One region of the Brachybacterium sp. GCM10030252 genome, then DNA from elsewhere that is predicted to be linked to it. Evidence: riboswitches for the same ligand, from Rfam matches in the RefSeq annotation. Region 1 holds a riboswitch; each other region holds the start of a gene.

The links. Region 1 has a riboswitch for thiamine pyrophosphate ahead of thiM (hydroxyethylthiazole kinase). Riboswitches for the same ligand answer to the same signal wherever they lie in the genome.
Region 2: linked by a shared signal. The riboswitch ahead of thiO (glycine oxidase ThiO) and the one ahead of thiM (hydroxyethylthiazole kinase) in region 1 are both predicted to bind thiamine pyrophosphate.
Region 3: linked by a shared signal. The riboswitch ahead of ACFQRJ_RS10980 (ECF transporter S component) and the one ahead of thiM (hydroxyethylthiazole kinase) in region 1 are both predicted to bind thiamine pyrophosphate.
Region 4: linked by a shared signal. The riboswitch ahead of ACFQRJ_RS10125 (TenA family protein) and the one ahead of thiM (hydroxyethylthiazole kinase) in region 1 are both predicted to bind thiamine pyrophosphate.

What each region holds. Positions count from the first base shown of each region.
Region 1 covers NZ_JBHTDM010000007.1:50,829-54,274, forward strand. The annotation lists gene thiD (bifunctional hydroxymethylpyrimidine kinase/phosphomethylpyrimidine kinase) at 1-147, opposite strand, end outside; gene ACFQRJ_RS06535 (thiamine phosphate synthase) at 215-937, opposite strand; gene thiM (hydroxyethylthiazole kinase) at 934-1,767, opposite strand; TPP riboswitch at 1,759-1,858, opposite strand; gene ACFQRJ_RS06545 (hypothetical protein) at 2,034-2,954, shown strand; gene ACFQRJ_RS06550 (dienelactone hydrolase family protein) at 3,061-3,446, shown strand, end outside.
Region 2 covers NZ_JBHTDM010000035.1:119,821-123,266, forward strand. The annotation lists gene ACFQRJ_RS16100 (hypothetical protein) at 1-686, shown strand, start outside; gene thiE (thiamine phosphate synthase) at 784-1,461, opposite strand; TPP riboswitch at 1,588-1,694, shown strand; gene thiO (glycine oxidase ThiO) at 1,689-2,891, shown strand; gene thiS (sulfur carrier protein ThiS) at 2,888-3,130, shown strand; gene ACFQRJ_RS16120 (thiazole synthase) at 3,134-3,446, shown strand, end outside.
Region 3 covers NZ_JBHTDM010000010.1:126,003-129,448, reverse strand. The annotation lists gene ACFQRJ_RS10990 (M13 family metallopeptidase) at 1-1,223, shown strand, start outside; gene ACFQRJ_RS10985 (glycosyltransferase) at 1,243-1,809, shown strand; TPP riboswitch at 1,844-1,951, shown strand; gene ACFQRJ_RS10980 (ECF transporter S component) at 1,998-2,579, shown strand; gene ACFQRJ_RS10975 (ATP-binding cassette domain-containing protein) at 2,590-3,446, shown strand, end outside.
Region 4 covers NZ_JBHTDM010000009.1:322,100-325,545, reverse strand. The annotation lists gene ACFQRJ_RS10135 (homocysteine S-methyltransferase family protein) at 1-496, shown strand, start outside; gene ACFQRJ_RS10130 (hypothetical protein) at 725-997, shown strand; TPP riboswitch at 1,244-1,337, shown strand; gene ACFQRJ_RS10125 (TenA family protein) at 1,454-2,116, shown strand; gene tenA (thiaminase II) at 2,113-2,775, shown strand; gene ACFQRJ_RS10115 (polysaccharide lyase family 1 protein) at 3,083-3,446, shown strand, end outside.

The DNA of each region.
Region 1 (3,446 bases):
CACGCCGCGGGTGTTCTGCGCGATCACGGCGGTGATCGCGGTGGTGCCGTAGACGCCGAGTGCCGTGAACGTCTTCAGGTCGGCCTGGAAGCCGGCGCCGCCGCTGGGGTCGGAGCCGGCGATGGTCAGTGCTGTCGGTGGTCGCATGGGGCGGTCCTCCTGGGGTGTGCTGCGGAGCCGGGCCGGTGGGGAGCCGGGGTCCGCGGACGGGTGGTCACGGCCTGCTGGATGAGCGGCCCTGGTCGATGGCTTCTCGGAGTCGGCCGGCGGCCGCAGCGGGGTCGGGTGCCGCGGCGATGGCCGAGACCACGCAGAGACCGTCCACACCGGTGGCCGCGATCTCCGGGGCGAGGCGATGGTCGATGCCGCCGATGGCGACGGCCAGCGGAGCTGAGGCGGCCGATACGTGCCGTGCCTGCCGCCACGGGTCCAGGCACTCCCCCAGTCCCTCCAGGCCGAGCGGCGGCGCGGCATCGGCCTTGGTGGCGGTCGCGCGGATCGGGCCGATGCCCAGCACGTCGGCCGTGTCCTCGGCGAGCGCGGCGCGCACCTGGCCGGCGGTGCCGGCGGAGAGGCCGATCATCAGCTCCTCCCCGAGCACCTCGCGGGCAGCGGCCGCGGCGACGTCGCTCTGGCCCACGTGGAGGTGGCACCGCGCGGCCTCGGCCACACCAAGACGGTCGTTGACGAACAAGGGCACCTCCTGGGCGCGAGGGCCGAGCTCGCTCGCCAGGCGTTCCCGGCATGCGCGGACCAGCTCGAGCAGGTCGGCGTCGGAGGCGTCCTTGTCCCGCAGCTGGATCGCGCCCGCTCCGCCGCGGACGGCGGCGAGGACCACGCCGGGCACCGCGTCGATCCCGCCGGACAGCGCCGAGTCGGTGACGTGGTACAACGAGAAGTCGGCCGCATGGGCGGTGCGCAGGGACGGCCGGATCACGCCGGGGCCGCCTGCTCCTGAAGACCCACGAGCTCGAGCACGTCGGCGGGCGTGAGGGTGTCCAGCGCATCGAGCCAGCCGACGGCGAAGGACCCGACTCCCTGCGCCCCGCGCGCGGCGAGGGTTCCGGCGGCGCCGTGCAGGGCATGTGCGGCGAGCACCGCGTCGTGGGGGGTGAGGTCGGTGTCGCGACTTGAGCCCAGGAGGGCGGCGCAGGTCGCGCCGAGCGCGCAGCCGGTACCGATCACTCGCGCGAGCAGGGCGTCGCCGCTGGTCAGCACTGTGGTGCGACCCGCGGAGACGATCGCGTCGCGCTCCCCGGAGACCGCGACCACGGCACCGGTGCGGGCGGAGAGGTCGCGGGCGGCGTCGAGCACCGCCTCGACCGTGTCGGTGGAATCGACGCCGCGCCCTCCCCCGCCGGTGCCGGCGAGCGCGGCGATCTCGGAGGCGTTGCCGCGGACGGCGGCGGGCCCGAGGGTCAGCAGTTCGTGCGCCAGCGGGGTGCGGACGGGCAGCGAGCCGACGGCGACCGGGTCGAGCACCCAGGGCCGTCCGGCGTCGCGGGCGGCGCGGGCGGCGGCGGGCATCGCCTGCACCTGCCCCTCGGCCACGGTGCCGGTGTTCACCAGCAGTGCGTCGGCCGCAGCGGCGAAGACCGGCGCCTCCTGCGCGTGGTCCACCATTGCGGGGGCGGCCCCGATGGCCAGCAGGACGTCGGCGGTGATCTGCTGGACGACGGTGTTGGTGATGCAGTGGACGAGCGGGCTGTGCCCGCTGAGCGCCTCGAGGGCGCTGCGCAGCCGGTTCTCGGGCGTGCTCGTAGTCATCGGTGACGATCCCTTCGCAGGTGCAGACCAGGGCAGGTTCGACGGGTGTGCTCTCAGCCGCCGCTTCTCGACGGCACCCCACGTCACTGGTCGGCGACTCTAGCAGGGGCCGAGACAGGGGCACACAGGATCTTCACACTCATAAGCCTGTAATTCCTTGGCATTCTCTTGATCTTCCCTTGACCTGATGCCACGGTGTGAGCGGCAACGCATCGACGCGGATCCACGACGGACAACCGTCTCCCGCAGTCGGCGGAGAGGACGCCATGCCCATCACGAGCACCGCACGCCGGGCCCCCACCGTACTGACCGTCGCCGCGGGGGCGGCACTGCTGTCCGCGTCGGCCTGCAGCACGAGCGCCGGAGCCGACGGGGAGGGCAGCGCGGGGACACCGTCCGAGACATCAGATCAGGGGGAAGGGCAGGGAGCCGGGCAGAACAGCAGCGACGGCGGGGGCGCCGCCACCGGCGACGAGCAGGGGGACGGGGACTCGGACGAGGGGTCCGAACAGAACGATGGGTTGGATGCGGGCGACGAGGACGAGGCGACGGAGCCGACGGAGCCTGAGACCCGTCTCGTGCTCGTCACCGATCTGGGACCCGAGGAGCCCGGTGAGGGCGATCTCGTGCGCAGCCCCGACCAGCTGGCCGCCCTGCTGACCGGGCCCCTCGGCGGGATGGCCGAGTGCGACTCCGAGCTCACGCTCAGCCCGGGCGCCACCGCATCGTGCATGGGCCCGGCGAGCGTCGACTCTCCCGACCCCGACCAGGAATGGACGGCGCACTCGGTGCGGATCCCGTCCGAGGAGGACTTCACCGCCGGCAGCAGGGTCGCGATCCTGTTCACCACCGGCGGCGCCCTGACCGGGCCGGCCGAGGTCCTGCTGGAGGAGACCGTGTCCCTCACCGGCCTCGGCGTCAGCTCGACGTTCGGGGCCGAGGACCTGGATTCCGAGCAGCTCGCGCAGTACACGCTGGAGGTACTCACCTCCCCGAATGCTTACGTTCCCGTCGACTACGCCGACTGGGAGGACGTGACCTGCCAGGACGGCCTCTCCTTCGCGACCTTCGAACCGGTGGCCTGCACCGCGACCACCGCCGGCGGCGATCAGTGGGAGCTGGAGGTGGCGCCCGGGGCATTCGCCGGCAACGACCAGGGCCTGCTGGTGGGCATCGAGACCCTGTGACCGTCGTCCAGCGGAGCGGCCGAGCATCGCGGCCAGGCCGTGCGGCCGAGCGGGGGAGGCCGCAGGGCGAGTGAGTGACCGGCGCCCCTCGCGATACAGTCATCGCGTGAGCGCGACCACACTGCCCATCCCCACCGATGCCGGCGACCTGCCCGGACTGCTCTGGCTGCCCGAGCACCGCGAGGAGCCGGTGCCCGGCCTCGTGGTGCTGCAGGAGATCTTCGGCGTCTCCGACTACATCCAGCGGCGCTGCGCAGATCTCGCCGCGCTCGGCTATGCGGTGCTGGCCCCGCAGCTCTTCGCCCGCCTCGATCCGCCGATCGTCGGCATCGACGACTGGGAGGACGCGGAGTCCTGGCTCGGCGAGGCCATGACCCTGACCCAGCAGCTGCCCTGGGAGCGAGCCGAGGCCGACGCCATCGCCGCCCTGGGCGCGCTGCGTGCGCACGGCGCGGTGGACTCCGAACGGGTGGGGCTGCTGGGCTTCTGCTA
Region 2 (3,446 bases), on a different contig from region 1:
ATGAGCAGCTGGCCGGTCTCGACGGGCACCAGCAGCCCCAGTTCACCGCCATGCCCTGGCTCGACCAGCGCCCCGACCAGGCCGCCGTCGCGGCCGACGTCGGACTGCGCTCGCTGATCGCCGACGGGCGGGTCAGCGCTGCCCGGGACGGGGCGACCGGGCGGCTGCGATGGGTGGCCGGCACCGAGCTCCGCGGCTGCCAGCTGCTGCGCCGCACCGCCGCGCGATTCGCCACCGCGGAGCGCACGGTGCAGTCCGAGAGCGGCCCGCTGGTCAGCCGCGCGTACTACTACGTCCATGAGACCGGTGTGCTCGAGGAGGAAGTGACCCCGTCGGGCATCCACCACTTCACACCGTTGCGGGTCGAGCAGGTCCCCGCCCGGATCGCCACGCTGATCGACCCGAACTCCGTCGCCGGCCAGGGCGGCGCCCCGGTCACCGTGCGCCGCACCGAGCTCGCCTCAGGACACCCGCTCGCCGCCCGGCTCGCCGACACCCGTGCCCAGAGCGTGCTGACCACAGTGCACGCCGACGACGACAGCGTGCAGCAGGTCAGCGTGTATGTCACCGGCAGCGAGGTGCTCACGATGGAGGCGCTGGACCCGGCCGCCGAGGACCCGCCGCTGGAGTTCCGGCCCGTCGACGCGGGCGACCTGGTCGCACTCGCCGCGGCCGTCGTCTCCTGAGCGCCTCCCGCAGGATTCGCCGGCCCGCGCGCGGCCCATCGCGCTGGTCAGAGGCTTCCGCGGGGCCCCTCAGCTCGTGAGGACGTCTCAGCGTCGGTCAGCTCGTGAGGGCGTCCCGCAGCGTCCGGGCCGCTGCCTCGGGATCGTCGGCCTCGGTCACGGCGCGGACCACCACGATCCGCTCGACACCGGCGCCGAGCAGCTCGGGGACACGTTCCGCGTCGACTCCGCCGATGGCGAAGAACGGCTTCGCGTCCCCCGTCCGCTGGGCGGCGGCGCGCGGCAGGTCGAGGCCGACGGGGGCGCGGTCCGGCTTCGTCGGCGTCGCCCACACCGGACCGGTGCAGAAGTAGTCCAGACCCGCATCGGCGTCGGCCGCCTCCATCTGCTCGATGGTGCGGGTCGAGCGGCCGATCAGGACGTCGCGGCCCAGCAGCGCACGGGCATCCAGCGTGCTCAGGTCGCCCTGGCCGAGGTGGAGGATGTCCGCGCCGGCCAGCGCGGCGACGTCGGCCCGGTCATTGGCCGCCAGCAGCGTGCCGTGCGCGTCGGCGATCGGCCGCAGCGCCCGCAGGGCCTCGACCTCGGCGCGGGCCTCGGCCGCCTTGTCCCGCACCTGCAGGATGTCCACTCCGCCGCGGAAGGCGGCCTCGGCGAAAGCCAGCAGGCCCTCGAGCCCGCGCGAGAGGTCGACGCAGACGTACAGGCGGGAGGCGCGCAGGGCTTCGCGGCGCCGGGCACCGGCCTCGCTGGTCGCCGACGAGTGAGCGTTCATGGGCACAGCCTGGCACAGAGCGTGACCGGGACCCGGAACCTCCGGCCTGCCGGCGCCGTGCCGCCGGCACCGTGCCGCAGGCACTGGCCCGCCGGCTCGTCGGCGTCTGCGCCGGCGCGTAGACTCGAGGGGTTCCGTGGGAGCCCGAGACGCCGGGCTGAGAGGGCGCAGCGCGCCGACCACCAGCACTGGATGCGGATCATGCCGCCGTCAGGAGGAATCTCAGGATGCGTGCCATGCATGTCGCCGTCATCGGCGCGGGCATCGTCGGCCTGCTCACCGCCGCCGAGCTGCGAGCGCGTGGTCACCGCGTGGAGATCCACGCCGAGGGGGTCGCCGACGGGGCCACGTTCGCGGCCGCCGGGATGCTCGCCCCCGCCGCGGAGATCCAGGTCGGGCAGGGCCCGCTGTGGGCCATCATGCGCGAGGCCTCCCAGGCGCACCGCGATCTCGCGAGCCGCCTCGCCGCGCGCACCAGCGTGGACCCCGGCTACCGGGACGATTCGACCGTGATGATCGGACGGGACCACGCCGACGCCGCCGCGCTGCGCGACCTGGCCGAGATCCAGCGCTCCACCGGAGCGGCCGTCCGCGAGCTCACACCCCGGGAGCTGCGCCGTCTCGAGCCCGCCCTGGCCCGCGGCATCGCCGGCGCGCAGCTGATCGAGCACGACCACCAGGTCGACCCGCGGCGCCTGGCCGCCGCCGTCCAAGACATCCTGGCCGGAGCGGGCGGACCCGGGGACGGCCCCGCCGTTGCCATCCACCGTCGCCGCCTCACCTCGCTCGAGGAGATCGACGCCGAGCGGATCGTGCTGGCCGCAGGGCTGGGTGCGGGAGAGATCGCGGGCCCGCACCGCCGCCTCGGCCTCGCCCTGCGCCCCGTCCACGGCGACATCCTGCGCGTGCGCGTGCCGACCTCGCTGCTGGCCCCGGGCGAGGACAACCTGGTGGCCCGCACCGTGCGCGCCACCGTGCGGGGACGATCCGTCTACCTGGTCCCGCGCGCCGATCGCCACCTGGTCATCGGTGCCACCAGCCGCGAGGACGACCTCGCCGGCACCTCCACCGGCGGCGTCCACCAGCTGCTCCAGGACGCGATCGAGATCGCCCCGTCCGTGCGGGAGACCGAACTGGTCGAGGTCACCACCCGGGCACGCCCCGGCACCCCCGACGACCTCCCGCTGCTGGGCCCCGTGCCCGGCGATGACCGCGTGATCGTCTCGACCGGCTACCACCGCCACGGGATCCTGCTGTCCGCTTGGGCCGCCCAGCGCACCGCCGAGCTGCTCGAGGACCCCGCCGCGCCCCGCTCGCAGCTGCTCGACGCGGTCCGGCCCGAACGCTTCACCATCCCACCGCCGACGGCGTCCCTCCCGCCATCCCCCGTACCCAGCGCCACCGCCTCATCCGCCCAGGAGAACCCATGAATCTGTCCCTGACCGTCAACGGCGACGAGGTCGCACTCCCGCCGGGAAGCACCGTCCGCGACCTGGTCAGCTCCCGCCTCGGCCAGGAGATCGGCGAGGACGGCCGCGCGAGCGACGGCAGTCCGCTCGGCGTCGCCGTCGCCCTGGACGACACCGTCGTGCCCCGCACCCGCTGGGCCACGACGCCCGTGCCCGATGGCGCGCGCTGCGAGTTCGTCACCGCCGTGCAGGGAGGCTGACCCATGACCCGTCCCTCCGCACGTCCCGACCTCGCCGACGACTCGTTCACCATCGCCGGCACGCCCCTGACATCGCGCCTGATCATGGGCACCGGCGGGGCCACCGACCTCGCCGCGCTCGAACGCGCCCTGGTCGCCTCCGGCACCGCGCTGACCACCGTCGCGATGCGCCGCTTCTCCGCGGCCACCGGCAACTCGGTGTTCACGCTGCTCGAGCGGCTCGGGATCAAGGTGCTGCCCAACACCGCCGGCTGCTTCAGCGCCCGCGACGCCATCCTCACCGCGGAGCTCGCCCGTGAAGCGCTGGAGACGGACT
Region 3 (3,446 bases), on a different contig from region 1:
AATCGGTCTTCGACGTGGTCTCGGTCGGCCAGCCCGAGTTCGTCTCCGCCGCTGCCGAGCTGCTGGCCGGCGAGGACCTCGCCGTGCTGCGCACCTGGCTGGCCCTCCACGCCGTCTCCTCGTACGCCCCCTACCTGCCCGCGGCCATCGTCGAGGAGGACTTCGCCTTCTTCGGGAAGGTGCTCTCCGGCGCCGAGGAGCTGCGCGAGCGCTGGAAGCGCGGCGTCGCTTTCGTCGAGGGCGCCGTGGGCTTCGCCGTCGGCCGCGAGTACGTCGACCGCCACTTCCCGCCGGCCCACAAGGAGCGCATGACCGCACTGGTCGATGCTCTGCTGGAGGCCTACCGCAGCTCGATCGGGACCCTGGAGTGGATGACGCCGGCCACCCGGGAGAAGGCGCTGGCCAAGCTCGAGAAGTTCACCCCCAAGATCGGCTACCCCGAGCGCTGGCGCGAGTACGACGGGCTCGAGGTGGTCCCCGGCGACCTGGTCGCCACCGCGCGCGCCGCACGCCGCTTCGACGCCGACTACGAGTACGCCAAGGTCGGCGGCCCCATCGACGAGACCGAGTGGCACATGACGCCGCAGACGGTCAACGCCTACTACAACCCCGGGCGCAACGAGATCGTCTTCCCCGCCGCCATCCTGCAGCCGCCGTTCTTCGACGGCGAGGCGGAGGACGCCGTGAACTTCGGCGGCATCGGCGCGGTCATCGGCCACGAGGTCGGCCACGGCTTCGACGACCAGGGCTCGAAGTACGACGGGGACGGCAACCTGGTCACCTGGTGGACGGCCGAGGACCGTCAGGCCTTCGACGACCGCGCCGCCGCCCTCATCGCCCAGTATTCCGAGCTCTCCCCGCGCGACCTCGACGACTCCCACCGCGTCAACGGCGCCCTCACCATCGGCGAGAACATCGGCGACCTCGGCGGTCTCTCCATCGCCGTGAAGGCGTACCTGGCCAGCCGGTCCGCCGAGGAGGCCGCGGCCGAACTGGACGGGTACACCGGTCTGCAGCGCATCTTCCTGTCCTGGGCGACGGTGTGGCGGGGCAAGAACCGCACGCAGGAGGCGATCCGCCGGCTCGCGGTGGACCCGCACGCGCCGATGGAGTTCCGCTGCAACACGGTCGCCGGCCATCTCGACGAGTTCCACAGCGCCTTCGGCGTGCGCGAGGGCGACGGGATGTACCGCGCCCCCGAGGAGCGGGTGTCGATCTGGTGAGCACGACGGTGAGGATCCCGTGAGGCCCGAGGCGCCATTCTACGTCGGCACCACCAGGCCCTCCTGGGTCGGGTGGACCCGCATCGCCCTGACCCTGCTGTTCGGTGCGGTCCTGGCGCTGGTGCTGGCCCAGCGCGGCCTCGTGGCCGCCGTGCCGCCGGCCGCCGGGGTGTTCGCCCTGCTGGCGCTGTGGACCTGGATGGGCCAGCACACGCGCTTCATCGTCGACGACCGCGGCCTCACGGTGAGCCTCGGCGGGTTCCTCCCGCGCCCGACGTGGCCGCTGGCCGGCTTCCGCACCGTCCAGTACCGCATCGTGCCGCAGCCGGCCGTCGGGGCGAGCCTCGGCGGCTACGGATGGCGCCGCGGCATGGTGATCCCCGCCCGGCCCGAGGAGCTGCGGCCCGTCGGCGACCGGAAGCTGCTGACCGGCGGTGAGGCGCGGCAGTCCTACCGCATGGTCGTCACCCGGCCGGGGACCATGGTCGAGATCGTCGGCCGCGAGGGCACCGGGTATCTGCTGACGCCCGAGGACCCCGAGGCGACGGCCGCGGCCATCGACCAGGCGATCCGGGCGCGGCGCTGACGCCACCGCCGAGGGAGTATCCTGAGTGCCGGTCATCCACTGACAGGGGAGCACCAACGGGGTGCTGAGAGTGCGCGAACCTGCGCAGACCCTCGAACCTGATCCGGTTCACACCGGCGTAGGGAGTCGGGATATCCGTGCGGCATCGATGATGCCGTGCGCCCCTTCCGTGAGAGGAAGGAGAAGTGATGACACGCTTTCGCACCATTGATCTGCTGGTCACCGTCATGATCGGGGCAGCCTTCGGCGTCGCGTTCCTGGGGTACGGCCAGCTCTACACCCTGATCAGCCCGCTGACGATGGCGTTCCGCCCCGCCGAGGGTCTGCTGGTGGGCATCTGGTTCCTGCCCGCCGTCCTCGCCGCCCTGATCGTCCGCAAGCCCGGCGCGGCGCTGCTGGCCGAGATGATCGCGGCATGCCTCGAGATGCTGCTGGGCGGCCAGTGGGGCTGGGGCACCGTGGTCTCCGGGCTGCTGCAGGGCGGTGGCGTCGAGCTCGCCGTCGCGCTGACCGCGTACCGCCGCTTCACGCTCCCGGTGGCCGTCCTCGGCGGAGTCCTCGCCGGCGGCCTGGAATGGATCTGGGAGCGCTTCGCCTACTACCCCGAGATGAGCTGGCCCTTCGCCCTGATCCTGCTCGGGTTCTTCCTCGTCTCCGGCGCCGCGCTGGGCGGCGGCCTGGGCTGGGCCGCGACCCGTGCCCTGGTGGCCACCGGCGCGGTGGATTCGCTCGCCGCGGGACGGGAGCACGCCCGCGCCGCCGCGGCGTGAGGACTGCGGCGTGAGAACCAGGGAGTCCGCCGCCGGGGCCGCGCTTGCGCTGTCCCGGGTCAGCTGGCGCCCGAACTCGCGGCGGGAGCCGACGGTCGCCGACCTCGACCTGAGCATCCCCGCCGGTCAGCGCGTGCTGCTCGCCGGCGCGAGCGGCAGCGGGAAATCGACGGTGCTGCGCGCCCTCGCCGGTCTTCTCGATGAGGAGGCCGGCGAGCTCTCGGGGCACATGGCGGTCTCGTCCCGGCCCGGTGAGCGCGGCCTGCTGCTGCAGAATCCCGCGCACGCGCTGGTGGCCGCGACCGTGGGCCGCGATGTCGCCTTCGGGCCCGAGAACGCGGCCCTGCCCCGGCCGGAGGTCCACCGGCGGGCCGCGGCGGCGCTGGATGCCGCGCAGGTGGACCTGGAGCCGTCGCGCGGCCCGCTGGAGGCCTCCGGCGGGCAGCAGCAGCGCGTCGCCCTGGCCGGCGCCCTCGCGCTCGGCCCGGACATGCTGCTGCTGGACGAACCCACGAGCATGCTCGACGCCGAGACCGCCCAGCAGGTGCGCTCGGCGATCCTGGCCAGCGCCGAGGGCCGCACCCTGGTCGTCGCGGAGCACCGGATCGAGCCCTGGCTGGATCACGTGGACCGCCTGGTGGTCCTCGGCGAGCAGGCCCGGATCCTCGCCGACGGGGACCCGCGGACGGTGCTGGCCGCCCAGAGCGACCTGCTCGAGGAGGCCGGAGTGCTGGCGGGGCGGGAGGCGCCGCCGGATGCCGGCCCGTCTCCGCGGCGTCCGAGCGGGAGCGATCCCGGGACGGTGGTCGCCTCCCTCGAGGAGGTCACCGTGCCGCGCCGGGGCGTCACGATCCCCGTCGGCCTGGA
Region 4 (3,446 bases), on a different contig from region 1:
GGCCGAGGGCGCCGGGATCGTCGAGACCGCACAGCGCCTCGAGCAGGCCGGGGCCGACGTGGTGGGGCTGAACTGCTTCCGCGGGCCGGCGACGATGCTGCCGTGGCTGCGCGAGATCCGCGAGGCCGTGGACTGCCACGTGGGCGCTCTGCCGATCCCGTACCGCACCACGGAGGAGGAGCCGACGTTCTTCAACCTCTCCGATCCCGCCGCGGCCGTGCCCTCCCCGCACGGGCGCACCTTCCCCACCGCCCTGGACCCCCTGCTGACCAACCGCTACGAGATCAGCGCCTTCGCCCGTGAGGCGCTGGAGCTGGGCGTGAACTACCTCGGGGTGTGCTGCGGCGCAGCCCCGATCCACATCCGCGAGGTCGCCGAGGCCGTCGGCCGCACCACCGAGGCGAGCCGCTACTCCGAGCGCATGGAGAACCACTTCATGTACGGCAGCAACGAGCGTCTCCCGGAGCACATCGTCGGCCTGGGCTCGCGCGCCTGAGCGTCGGCCCCGGGCAGGTACGGGTCCGGCCCGACGAGGCTCCGGGCTCCGCCCGAAGAGTTCGGGACTCGGCCCGAAGAGCTCGGGACTCGGCCCGACGTCGCTCGGGGCTCCGCCCGGCGCGAGGGCTTGAGCTTCCAGCGATCGCGGGCCGGAGCAGTCGATCATCGGCGCGGAATATCGGATACTGCCAGTGACCGGACACCACCGGAGGAAAGGAGCAGGACGATGACCAGCACGCCGCACGAGCACTCCCCCGAGGCCCCGCTCGAGGACGCCCTGGACCAGGAGGTCGATGCCCTGCCGGACGACGGGACCACGGACGCCCTCGGCTCCGAGGAGCTCGGCTCCGTCACCTCCGCCTACGCCGATCCAGCGGATGTCCTCGACCAGCGCCGCGAGGTCCCGCTCGACGAGGACTACGCCCCCGAGGCGACCGGTGAGGACGGCTCCGAGGACAGTGCCTTCGGGGCCGACGACGGCGCCTTCGACTCCGAGTGAACGGCGACCGACCGCAGGAGCGGGACGCCGCTCGCTGACCGGCAGGACCGTCGGTCCACCTGATCGGCGAGACCGTGGGCCCACCTGATCGCTTGATCTCCGACCCCTCGGTCATGCGGAGTCTCGTCGCGTGATCGGTGACCCTCCGGGGACCGACGTGGGCGATCACGGCCCCGCTCAGCCGCCCCGGGACCCGGCCTCAACGCCGCGGTCCCGGGGCGGCTCCTGCTATGTCGGGGTAAGGTCGTCGTCGACACGGGGTGCCCCGCCAGGGGCTGAGATCACACCCGACGAACCTGATCGAGTTAGCGCTCGCGGAGGGATGTCATGACGTCGCACTGCGTCACTGCGTCACTGCGCCGCTCGCCGCGTCGCGAGCGCGCCTCGAGGTCGGGCCCCGGGTCACCGGATCGGGAGCTCCCATCCGGACGGATCGACTGACGAGGAGAAGTCCCGATGTCCACCTCTTTCACCGACGACCTCCGTGAGGCCAGCGAACCCACCTGGACCCGAGCCGTCCAGCACCGCTTCGTGGCGGAGCTCCACGACGGGTCGATCCCCGACGAGGCGATGGCCGGATACCTGATCCAGGACCATCGCTTCCTCGACAGCTTCCTGGTGCTCCTGGGCGCCGGCATCGCCGAGGCCCCCACGTTCGAGGCCCGGCTGCGGCTGTCGCAGTTCGTCGGCGAGGTCGCCGGGGACGAGAACACCTACTTCCTGCGCGCGTTCGAGTCCCTGGGCGTGAGCGAGCACGACCGCGCAACCGTCCCGGACACGCTGGCGACCACCGGCTTCACCACCATCTTCCGCGAAGCCGCCGAGACCCGGGACTATGCCGCGATCCTCGCCGTGCTGGTGGTCACCGAATGGCTCTACCACGACTGGGCCGCCGCCGCTCCGGACCCGCGGCCGAGCAGCTTCGTCCACTCCGAATGGATCGACCTCCACGACAACCCGGACTTCGCCGGCTTCGTGAACTTCCTGCACGCCGAGCTCGACGCAGCAGGACCCGGCAGCCCCGAGCGGGCCCGGGAGTTCTTCGAGCGCACCGTCGCCCTCGAGCTCGACTTCTTCGAGCAGTCCTACCTCCACCCGTTCACCGGGGAGGCACGATGAGCCTGTTCGACGATCTCAGGTCCGCCGCCCTGCCCGACTGGGACGATTACACCCGCCACCCGTTCGTCGAGCAGCTCGGCGCGGGCACACTGCCGCTCGCCGCATTCCAGGACTACCTGATCCAGGACTACCTGTTCCTCGTCCAGTTCGCGCGGGCCAACGCGCTGGCCGCCTTCAAGAGCCGACGGCTCGAGGACATCCAGCACTCCGCCGATGCCCTCGCGACGACCCTGGCCGAGACCGAGCTGCATGTGCGGCTCACCGCGAGCTGGGGCATCGATCGCTCGCAGCTGGACGCCGCACCCGAGAAGCAGGCCACCGTCGCCTACACCCGGTACGTGCTGGACAGCGGGCAGGTCGGGGACCAGCTCGACCTGAATGTGGCCCTCGCCCCGTGCGCGATCGGGTACGCCGAGATCGGGGCCCGTCTGGCTCCCCGCCTCGAGGAGCAGCCGGAGCACCCCTACCGCGACTGGATCGCCGAGTACGCGAGCGAGGAGTTCCAGCAGGCCGCGCGCGACGCCATCGCCCACCTCGACGTCCTGGCGGCGCGGTCCCTCACCGAGCAGCGATTCGAGGAGGTGGCCACGGTGTTCCGCACCGCGACCCGGCTCGAATCCGCCTTCTGGCAGCAGGCGCTGGACGGCGCCGTGGAGTGAGGGGCCACGCCGCGGCGGGCAGCCAGAAATCGGTTCCCGCCCGCCATCGAGGGTTGATACGAGGCCAGCGGCACAGTATGGTCGCACCCAAGATCAGCGGGAAACCGGTTTCTCATCGCGAGGGCGCGAGGATGATCCGCGCTCTGCCACGACATCCCCTGTGTGGTCGCCGTACCCGAGAGGCGAACCCGCTGCGATCGGACGAATGACCCCGCCGACGGCGGTCCATTCGAAGGACAGCAATCCACACTCAGGAGAGCCCGTGCTACGACGCCGACGTTTGATGCAAGCCCTGACCACCGCAGCGGTGGCTGCCCCCCTGACTGCTGTCGGCGCGACCACCGCGCAGGCGCGCCCCGAGGACCCGGCGCGAGAGACCCTGCGCGCCGGGGACGGCTGGGGGTCCGCCGGCGCCGGCACCACGGGAGGTGCCGACGCCGCCGGCGACATGGTGTTCACCGTGACGACCAAGGCCGAACTCATCTCCGCGCTCGAGCGAGCCGGCGACGAGCCCGTGATCATCACGGTCCGCGGCACGATCGACATGAACACGGGGCCCGACGGGGCTGCGCTGACGTGCGAGGACTACGCCGACCCCGCGTGGGACCTGGAGGCGTACCTCGAGGAGTACGACCCGGCCCACTACGACGGTGACCCGGAGGGACCGCTCG